Regions from separate parts of the Mesorhizobium sp. L-2-11 genome, predicted to be linked through region 2. Evidence: predicted binding sites of a transcription regulator. Region 2 holds the regulator's gene; the other holds the start of a gene.

Region 1 (4,418 bases), 2.8 Mb from region 2:
CACAATTGCTTGGAATTGACGCCGATCGATGGGTTCAAGAAGCTGCCCGAAGATGCTAGGTGCAAAGCGCATGCCCCGTTCCTTTTCTGAGTCTCGACAACCAGAGAAAAGACGGACAAACCCCGTTTTACGGGGCATGCACATGTGGCATTTCGATTCACTCAAAACTTTCCCCGGACAGCCCTGCCTTGTGGGAGAAGATGGCCGAGCGAAGCTCGGGATGAGGGGGGCTCGAGCTTGGCACCGACAGCACTCCGTCCAACACCCCTCTTCCGTCTCGGCGCTGCGCGCCGATCCACCTTCTCCCACAAGGGGAGAAGGCAAGACCGCGCTGTTACCGCCACGGTTGTCCAGCACCATCGTCACGCAAATCGCCGACCTTTGAGATTGGCTCCCCCTTCTCCCCTTTGTGGGAGAAGGTGGCCGCGAAGCGGCCGGATGAGGGGTGTTCCAACTTGGCAAAAACCGCACTCCGTCCAGCACCCCTTCCGTCTCTACGCTGCGCGCCGATCCGCCGCCCCGGGGCCAGTCACGGCCTCGCCCGCCCTTCGGGCCCCACAAGGGGAGTAGGAAAGAGCGTTACAACTCCAGGTACCAATTCTGGCCGACCAGATCCTTGCCGAAGGCGTGGTGGCCTTCCTGGTCGGCCAGCTTGAAGCCGGCCGCCTCGTAGATGCGGCGCGCTGAGGTGAGCACGTCGTTGGTCCACAGCGTCAACGTCTTGTAGCCCTTGGCACGGGCAAAGCCGATGCATTCCTCGACCAGCCGCCTGCCGATGCCGAGACCGCGCGCCGACGGTTCGACATAGAGCAGGCGCAGCTTCGCCACCGCGTCCGACTGGCGCACGACGAAGACCGAACCGACGACTTCCCCTTCCCGCTCGGCGATCCAGCTGCGTTCGCATTTCGGATCGCAGGATTTGACGAAAGCGCCGAGGATTTCGGCGACCAGTGCCTCATAAGTTTCGTCCCAGCCATATTCCTGCGCATAAAGCAGGCCCTGGCGATGGATGATCCAGCCGATGTCGCCGACCTGCAAGGGCCGCAGCATGTAGGGGACCTTGGGCTCTGCACTCTCGCCCAGCAGGCGCTGCACAGTCTGCATCGCCTTGACCAGCCTGTCCTGTTCCGGTGCGGAAAGCCGGTCGAGCAGGGTCGCGACCTGATCGTGCGAACCCTGGTTCAGCGGCGCGAACGCCGCCCTTCCCGCCGGCGTCAGCGTAATCGACGAGCGCCGAGCATCGGCTTGCGTCGCCGCGCGCTCGACCAGACCGCGCTCCTCGAACTTTTTCAGCAACCGGCTGAGATAGCCGGGGTCGAGACCGAGATCGCGCGCAAGATCGGTGGCGGTCAGGCCGTCGCGATGCGCCAGTTCATAGAGCACCCGAGCCTCGGTCAGCGAGAAGGGGCTTTTCAGCAGCCCCTCGTCGAGCAGCCCGATCTGGCGGGTGTAGAAGCGGTTGAAACCCCGCACAGCATCGATCCGCTCCCTGCCGGGTTGATGATGAATCGTCATGGCATCCTCCACCAGCGCAAGATCAACCATTTACTTGACTTAGTCAAGTATCCGAAGCAGGGCATTGCCCAGTCCGAGAATGACGCCGACTTGTTGCTTCGCGACGCTTGCCATGCTGATAGACGAGGCGGGGCGACTGGTTCGACGAAGTGCGCGTCCTGCCGGGCGGCTCCCATCCGCTGGCGAAACGATGCGCGCCGGTGGTGCTTACTCTGCCGAGGCGCCAGTACTTCATCGCTGGCCATCGATCGGCTCACTCAGCGCCTTGACTCTCGTCAGCCGCCGGCTTATCTCACCGCCACGTTAGCACTCGCCATTGGTGAGTGCTAAACGTAGGTCCGGCGCCGCCGGGCTTGTAGGTTTGTCCGGCGCCGCCGGACGGAGGAACTGTTCTCACCATTCTCACCGAGGAATAAAAAATGGCAAAGTCGAAGTTCCGCCCGCTTCATGACCGCGTGGTCGTACGCCGGGTTGAATCCGAATCCAAGACTGCCGGCGGGATCATCATCCCCGACACGGCGAAGGAAAAGCCGCAGGAAGGCGAGATCATCGCCGTTGGTTCCGGCGCCCGCGACGAAGCCGGCAAGCTCGTCCCGCTCGACGTCAAGGCAGGCGATCGCATCCTGTTCGGCAAGTGGTCGGGCACCGAAGTCAAGCTCAATGGCGAAGACCTTCTGATCATGAAGGAATCCGACATCATGGGCATCATCGGCTGAATATCGGCCTCACCCTCATTTAAATCTTCGGGCTCAATTCAAGCCCCTGCCAGGAGCTAAAAATGGCTGCCAAAGACGTAAAATTTTCTCGCGATGCCCGTGAGCGCATGCTGCGCGGCGTCAACATCCTCGCCGACGCAGTGAAAGTCACGCTCGGCCCCAAGGGCCGCAACGTCGTCATCGACAAGTCGTTCGGCGCACCGCGTATCACCAAGGACGGCGTCACCGTCGCCAAGGAAATCGAGCTTGAGGACAAGTTCGAGAACATGGGCGCACAGATGGTCCGCGAAGTTGCTTCGAAGACCAACGACATCGCCGGCGACGGCACCACGACCGCGACCGTTCTGGCGCAGTCGATTGTCCAGGAAGGCCACAAGGCGGTTGCCGCCGGCATGAACCCGATGGACCTGAAGCGCGGCATCGACCTCGCGGTTGGCGACGTCGTCGCGACGCTGATCAAGAACGCCAAGAAGATCAAGACCTCGGAAGAGGTTGCCCAGGTCGGCACTATCGCCGGCAATGGCGATGCTTCGGTCGGCTCGATGATCGCCGAAGCGATGCAGAAGGTCGGCAATGAGGGCGTCATCACGGTCGAGGAAGCCAAGACCGCCGAGACCGAACTCGAAGTCGTCGAAGGCATGCAGTTCGACCGCGGCTATCTCTCGCCCTACTTCGTCACCAATGCCGACAAGATGGTTGCGGATCTGGAAGACGCCTACATCCTTCTCCACGAGAAGAAGCTCTCCAACCTGCAGGCCATGCTGCCGATCCTCGAGGCTGTCGTGCAGACCTCGAAGCCGCTGGTCATCATCTCGGAAGACGTCGAAGGCGAGGCCCTGGCCACGCTGGTCGTCAACAAGCTGCGCGGCGGCCTGAAGATCGCCGCCGTCAAGGCGCCGGGCTTCGGTGATCGCCGCAAGGCCATGCTGGAAGACATCGCCATCCTCACCGGTGGCCAGGTCATCTCCGAAGACCTCGGCATCAAGCTCGAGAATGTCGGCCTCAACATGCTCGGCCGCGCCAAGAAGGTGTCGATCTCCAAGGAGAACACCACCATCGTCGACGGCGCCGGCAAGAAGGCCGAGATCCAGGGCCGCGTCGCCCAGATCAAGCAGCAGATCGAGGAGACCACCTCGGACTACGACAAGGAGAAGCTGCAGGAACGTCTCGCCAAGCTGGCGGGCGGCGTTGCCGTCATCCGCGTCGGCGGTGCGACCGAGATCGAAGTCAAGGAAAAGAAGGACCGCGTCGATGACGCCCTCAACGCGACCCGCGCGGCCGTCGAAGAAGGCATCGTTCCCGGCGGCGGCGTCGCACTCCTGCGTGCTTCGCTGACCATCAAGGCTGTCGGCGCCAATTCCGACCAGACCGCTGGCATCGCCATCGTGCGTCGCGCGCTGCAGGCTCCGGCTCGCCAGATCGCCGCCAACGCCGGTGCGGAAGCATCGATCGTTGCCGGCAAGATCCTCGAGAACAAGGGCCCGACCTTCGGCTTCAACGCCCAGACCGGCGAATATGGCGACATGATCGCCATGGGCATCGTCGATCCGGTCAAGGTCGTGCGCACGGCTCTCCAGGACGCGGCCTCGGTCGCCGGCCTGCTGGTCACCACCGAAGCCATGATCGCTGAGGCGCCGAAGAAGGAGTCGGCTGGCGGCGGCATGCCAGGCGGCATGGGCGGCGGCGGCATGGGCGGCATGGGCGGCATGGATTTCTAATCCAGCCCATCAGCTTTCAGCTACGGAAAGGGCGGCCGAGAGGTCGCCCTTTTTGTTTGTCATGCACCACAATCGCCGTGCCAGCTGTGAATCGGCGGGCGAGACTCCTGTACCGTTGTACGCTTTGGTAATAGTTACGGCATGATGGGGTGGACGGCGCCCGACGGCATCCGCACCGGCTTCCATGCGATGAAAGCCACAAAAACGTCAACTCACCGTTACAGCGACCTCTTTGGCCGGCAAAGCACCCTCAATCAGCGCGGCGACCTCATCGGCCACCGCCAGCACCGGGGCGCGGTCGCGGCTGGCGCGCGCGATCACCATCAACCCTTCCAGCGATGATTCGACAAGCAGCGCCAGGGCCCGGGCGCGGCGCTCGGGCACCCCTGCCCTGACGAAGGCCGCCTGCAGCAGGCCTATCCATTGCTCGAAAGCCGAGCGGCACAGTTCGGCGAGTTCCGGCACGTCG
Region 2 (4,418 bases):
GATTTTCGAACTGCTGCGGAATGATGGCGTCGGGCAGCGTCGCAGCCAACTCGTCGGCCTTGGCGATGGCGCCTTTCATGCCTTTCGGCCCTTCGGTCAGCACCAGCTCGGCGCCGAGCAGCGCCAGCATCTTGCGGCGTTCGACCGACATGGTTTCCGGCATGGTCAGGATCAGCTTGTAGCCCTTGGCAGCGGCGGCAAAGGCGAGCGCGATGCCGGTGTTGCCCGAGGTCGGCTCGATCAGCGTGGTCCTGCCGGGCGCAATCCTGCCCGATGCCTCCAGCGCCTCGATCATCGAGACACCGATGCGATCCTTGACCGAGCCGATCGGGTTGAAGAATTCGAGCTTGGCCAGCAGATTGGCGACGATACCCTTTTCATTGGCGAATTTGTCGAGCCGCACCAGCGGCGTGTCGCCAATCGTCTCGGTGATCGAATTGTAGATGCGGCCGCGGCCGGGCATGTGCGCGGTGGTGGCGGGCTTGTTCATTGGTTTCGCTCCCAAGAGTTAGGCGGGCAAGAGTCAGACGGGCAAGAGTCAGGCAGCTAAGTCTCGACCAGGCAGGATAAAGCCTTCGGCCGCGCAAGCTAGTCTGCCGTTTGAAAATATCCGAGTGGGTCGAATGCTGAAAACACCCTCGCCCCCCGGGAAAAGCATTCAGCCGAGGCCAAAACTGGCTATTGCCGGGCGGCGATCGCAGCCGCAGCTCCAACCATGAAACCGGCGGCGGTGCGGTTCAGCGCCCTCAGCGCGCTCGGCGACTTCAGGAACCCGCGCGCTTTGGCCGCCAGCGCCAGATAGGGCACCAGCACCATCAGGAGCACGACGAGCGTCAGACCGACGAGGATGCCGTAGTCGGCTAGCGTAATGGTCTTCAGATCGACGATGGTCGGCGTGATGGCGAGATAGAAGATCATTGTCTTCGGATTGCCGAGCGTAACGGCGAGGCCGGCAATAAAGCTCGACACCAGCCCGCCCCTGCCTTTCTTCGCCTGCACGGTTTCGGGCGTGATGCCGCTCGTCCAGAAGCGCCAGCCAAGGAACGCGAGATAGGCGACGCCCAGCCATTTAATCGCCAGGAAGGCCATGCCGAAGGTCTGTGCGACGAGAGCGAGGCCAAGCACCACGGCGGTGAGATAGATGAGATCGCCGAGCATCAGCCCGAAGGACATGGCGAGCGCCGAGCGAAAGCCGGATCCGAGCGCACGCGCAATAAGCGCGGTCAACCCCGGGCCAGGGATGGCGGCGGCGATGCCGAGCGCCGCGCTATAAGCGAGGAATCCGGTGAGGGTCATGGTTTCGGCCTTAGCGCATGAAGACTGAACCTTGTCGCACAAAGGCGGGCAGGCGTGTACTCCCTGAGAGTCGGATTCGATTGCACCACGCCGCCGGCCGGGCGAACTCACCGATCAAGTTCCGCTTTGAGTGGTTCGCCACGGAGAGTTGAAGCAAATCGACCGTTTTGGTCGTCGCCTCAATTTCCGGCCGCGTAGAAATCGTCGTCGAGGCGCTTTTCCAGCGCGACGAGATCGGCCGGCAGCGGCAGGCCCATGGCGCGCATTTCCCTCAGCTTTTCGCGCAGCTGCTCCTGCACTTCATGCTGATCCTCGGGCTGGTTGATCATCTGCTCGAGCAACAGGCTGATCTGAGCCTTGAATGATTCCAGCGCCATTTTTTTCTCCTTGAGGTTGCCTTAAGCGTGTCGCGCTGGAAGGGTTTCGTGCGACGCGCTTCGGTTTTTTTGGGCGACATGCATTATCGCAGCATGCGGGAAATAAGCTGCGCGGTATAGTCGACCATCGGCACGATGCGTGCATAGTTCAGCCGGGTCGGGCCGATGACGCCGAGCGCGCCGATGACGCGGGCGTCCTTGTCGCGATAGGGCGCCACGACCAGCGACGAGCCCGACAGCGAAAACAGCTTGTTTTCCGAGCCGATGAAGATGCGCACCCCGGAGCCTTCCTCGGCGAGGTCGAGAAGCTGGATCAGCCCGTCCTGCGTCTCCAGATCCTCGAACAAATGCCGCAGCAACTCGATGTCGGCCTGGGCGGTGACATTTTCCAGCAGATTGGCGCGGCCGCGCACGATGAGACGCGCAGGCAAGCCGCTCTCGGCGCCTGCCCAAACCGCAAGGCCCTTCTCGACCAATTCCTGCGACAGCGTGTCGAGGGCGGCCTTGGTTTCTTCCTTGATGCGGGCGATCTCGACCCGCGCCTCGGCCAGCGTGCGACCGCGGATATGGGCGTTGAGGAAATTCGAGGCTTCGTGCAGTTGCGAGACAGTGATGCCGGCAGGCAGGTCGACAACACGGTTTTCGACATCGCCGTTCTGCGACACAAGCACGGCCAGCGCCTTGTTCGGTTCGAGCTGGATGAATTCGATATGCTTGAGCGCCACCTCGTTCTTGGCGGCAAGCACGAGGCCGGCGCCGCGCGACATGCCGGACAGCATCTGGCTGGCCTCGGTGAGCATGTGCTCCAGCGTCGCACCAGAGCCGGAGGCGCGCACCTGCGCCTCGATGGCGCGGCGCTCCTCGTCGGAGAGATCGCCAAGCTCCATAAAGGCATCAACGAAGAAGCGCAGGCCGGCCTGGGTCGGCAATCGGCCGGCTGAGATATGCGGCGCGTAGATCAGGCCGAGATGCTCGAGATCGCTCATCACATTGCGGATGGTGGCCGGCGAAAGCGAAGACGGCAGGATACGCGACAGGCTGCGCGAGCCGACCGGCTCGCCGTCCTTCAGATAGGAATCGACAATGCGCCGAAAGATATCGCGCGAGCGCATGTCGAGTGATTGAAGGGCGGGCGATTGAAGCGCGGGTGACTGGAGCGCTGCCGCCGATTGGGAACTGGGATCGACTGCCTTGGTCATTTCGAGCCAAATACCTCCGGCCCAAAGATATAGACTTCGGCCGCGCCCGCGCAACTGGTCCATTTTCCTTTGCGCCTCTCGTCGCGTGCGGCTACAAGCCGGCCACGAATCCTAAAATGACAGGAAAGAAGCCTGAATGCGCCCTTCCAAACGCCAATTCGACGAAATGCGCGCCATCTCCTTTGAGCGCGGCGTCTCCAAGCACGCGGAAGGCTCGTGCCTGGTGAAGTTCGGCGACACCCACGTGCTTTGCACCGCCAGCCTCGAGGAAAAGGTGCCGGGCTGGATGCGCAATTCCGGCAAGGGCTGGGTGACGGCGGAATACGGCATGCTGCCGCGCTCGACCGGAGAGCGCATGCGCCGCGAGGCTTCGGCCGGCAAGCAAGGCGGCCGCACACTGGAAATCCAGAGGCTGATCGGCCGTTCGCTGCGTGCAGTGGTCGATCTGCAGGCGCTGGGTGAGCAGCAGATCACCGTCGACTGCGACGTGATCCAGGCCGATGGCGGCACGCGCACCGCCTCGATCACCGGCGGCTGGGTGGCGCTTTACGACTGCCTGCGCTGGATGGAAGCCCGGCAGATGGCCAGTGTCGCCAAGGTGCTGAAGGACCATGTCGCGGCTGTCTCCTGCGGCATCCACGACGGCCAGCCTGTCATCGACCTCGACTATCTCGAGGATTCATCGGCCGGCACCGACGCCAATTTCGTCATGACCGGCAAGGGCGGCATCGTCGAGATACAAGGCACGGCCGAGGGCGAGCCTTTCTCGGAAGAGCAATTTGCGGCGCTGATGGATTTGGCCAAGAAAGGTATTACGCGACTGGTCAGCCTGCAGCAGATGGCTGTAGCTTAACCCGGTCATGACCCCCTCCGCTATCCTCGAATCAGCGCTGTACGTCACCGACCTCGATGTTGCGGAAAAATTCTACACCGATGTGCTTGGGCTCGATCTGCTGGGCAAGGTCGACGGCAGGCATCTTTTCTTCCGTTGCGGGGACGGCGTGCTGCTTATCTTCAACGCCGAGGCGACCAAGGTGCCGCCGGCGCCCGATGCCAGGCTGAAAGTGCCGCCGCACGGCACGGTCGGCGACGGCCATCTCTGCTTTGCGGCGAGCGCGGACGAGATCGTGCGCTGGAGAGCGCATCTTGAGCGCAAGAAAATCGCCATCGAAAGCGAGTTCGAATGGCCGCAGGGTGGCCGCTCGATCTATATTCGCGACCCCTCCGGCAATTCGATCGAATTCGCAGAACCAAGAATCTGGGGCATCTGATGCATTCGCTTGATGGACATGAGATCGTTGTCGCCAGCCACAATGCCGGCAAATTGCGCGAATTCGCCGATCTGATGGCGCCGTTCGGAATAGAAGCGAAGTCGGCCAAGGACTATGGCCTGCCGGAGCCGGACGAGACCGGCACCACCTTCGAGGAGAACGCCTATATCAAAGCTGTTGCCGCCGCCAAGGCGACGGGTCTGCCGGCATTGTCGGACGATTCCGGCCTGTGTGTCGATGCGCTAAGCGGAGCGCCCGGCGTCTACACCGCCAAC

The links. The regulator HrcA, encoded in region 2, represses chaperone genes, less so after heat shock. The targets are predictions, from matches to a motif close to GTTAGCACTCNCNNNNNGNGAGTGCTAAC.
Region 1: a site for HrcA is predicted at 1,818-1,846, ahead of groES (co-chaperone GroES). Genes of this name have one in related genera too.

What each region holds. Positions count from the first base shown of each region.
Region 1 is NZ_AP023257.1:4,563,356-4,567,773, forward strand. Features, by position in the region: gene JG739_RS21865 (IS4 family transposase) at 1-72, opposite strand, end outside; gene JG739_RS21870 (bifunctional helix-turn-helix transcriptional regulator/GNAT family N-acetyltransferase) at 580-1,515, opposite strand; gene groES (co-chaperone GroES) at 1,935-2,231, shown strand; gene groL (chaperonin GroEL) at 2,294-3,949, shown strand; gene JG739_RS21885 (TetR/AcrR family transcriptional regulator) at 4,157-4,418, opposite strand, start outside.
Region 2 is NZ_AP023257.1:687,725-692,142, forward strand. Features, by position in the region: gene cysK (cysteine synthase A) at 1-490, opposite strand, end outside; gene JG739_RS03250 (LysE family translocator) at 679-1,296, opposite strand; gene JG739_RS03255 (hypothetical protein) at 1,476-1,673, opposite strand; gene hrcA (heat-inducible transcriptional repressor HrcA) at 1,757-2,872, opposite strand; gene rph (ribonuclease PH) at 3,009-3,725, shown strand; gene JG739_RS03270 (VOC family protein) at 3,733-4,143, shown strand; gene rdgB (RdgB/HAM1 family non-canonical purine NTP pyrophosphatase) at 4,143-4,418, shown strand, end outside.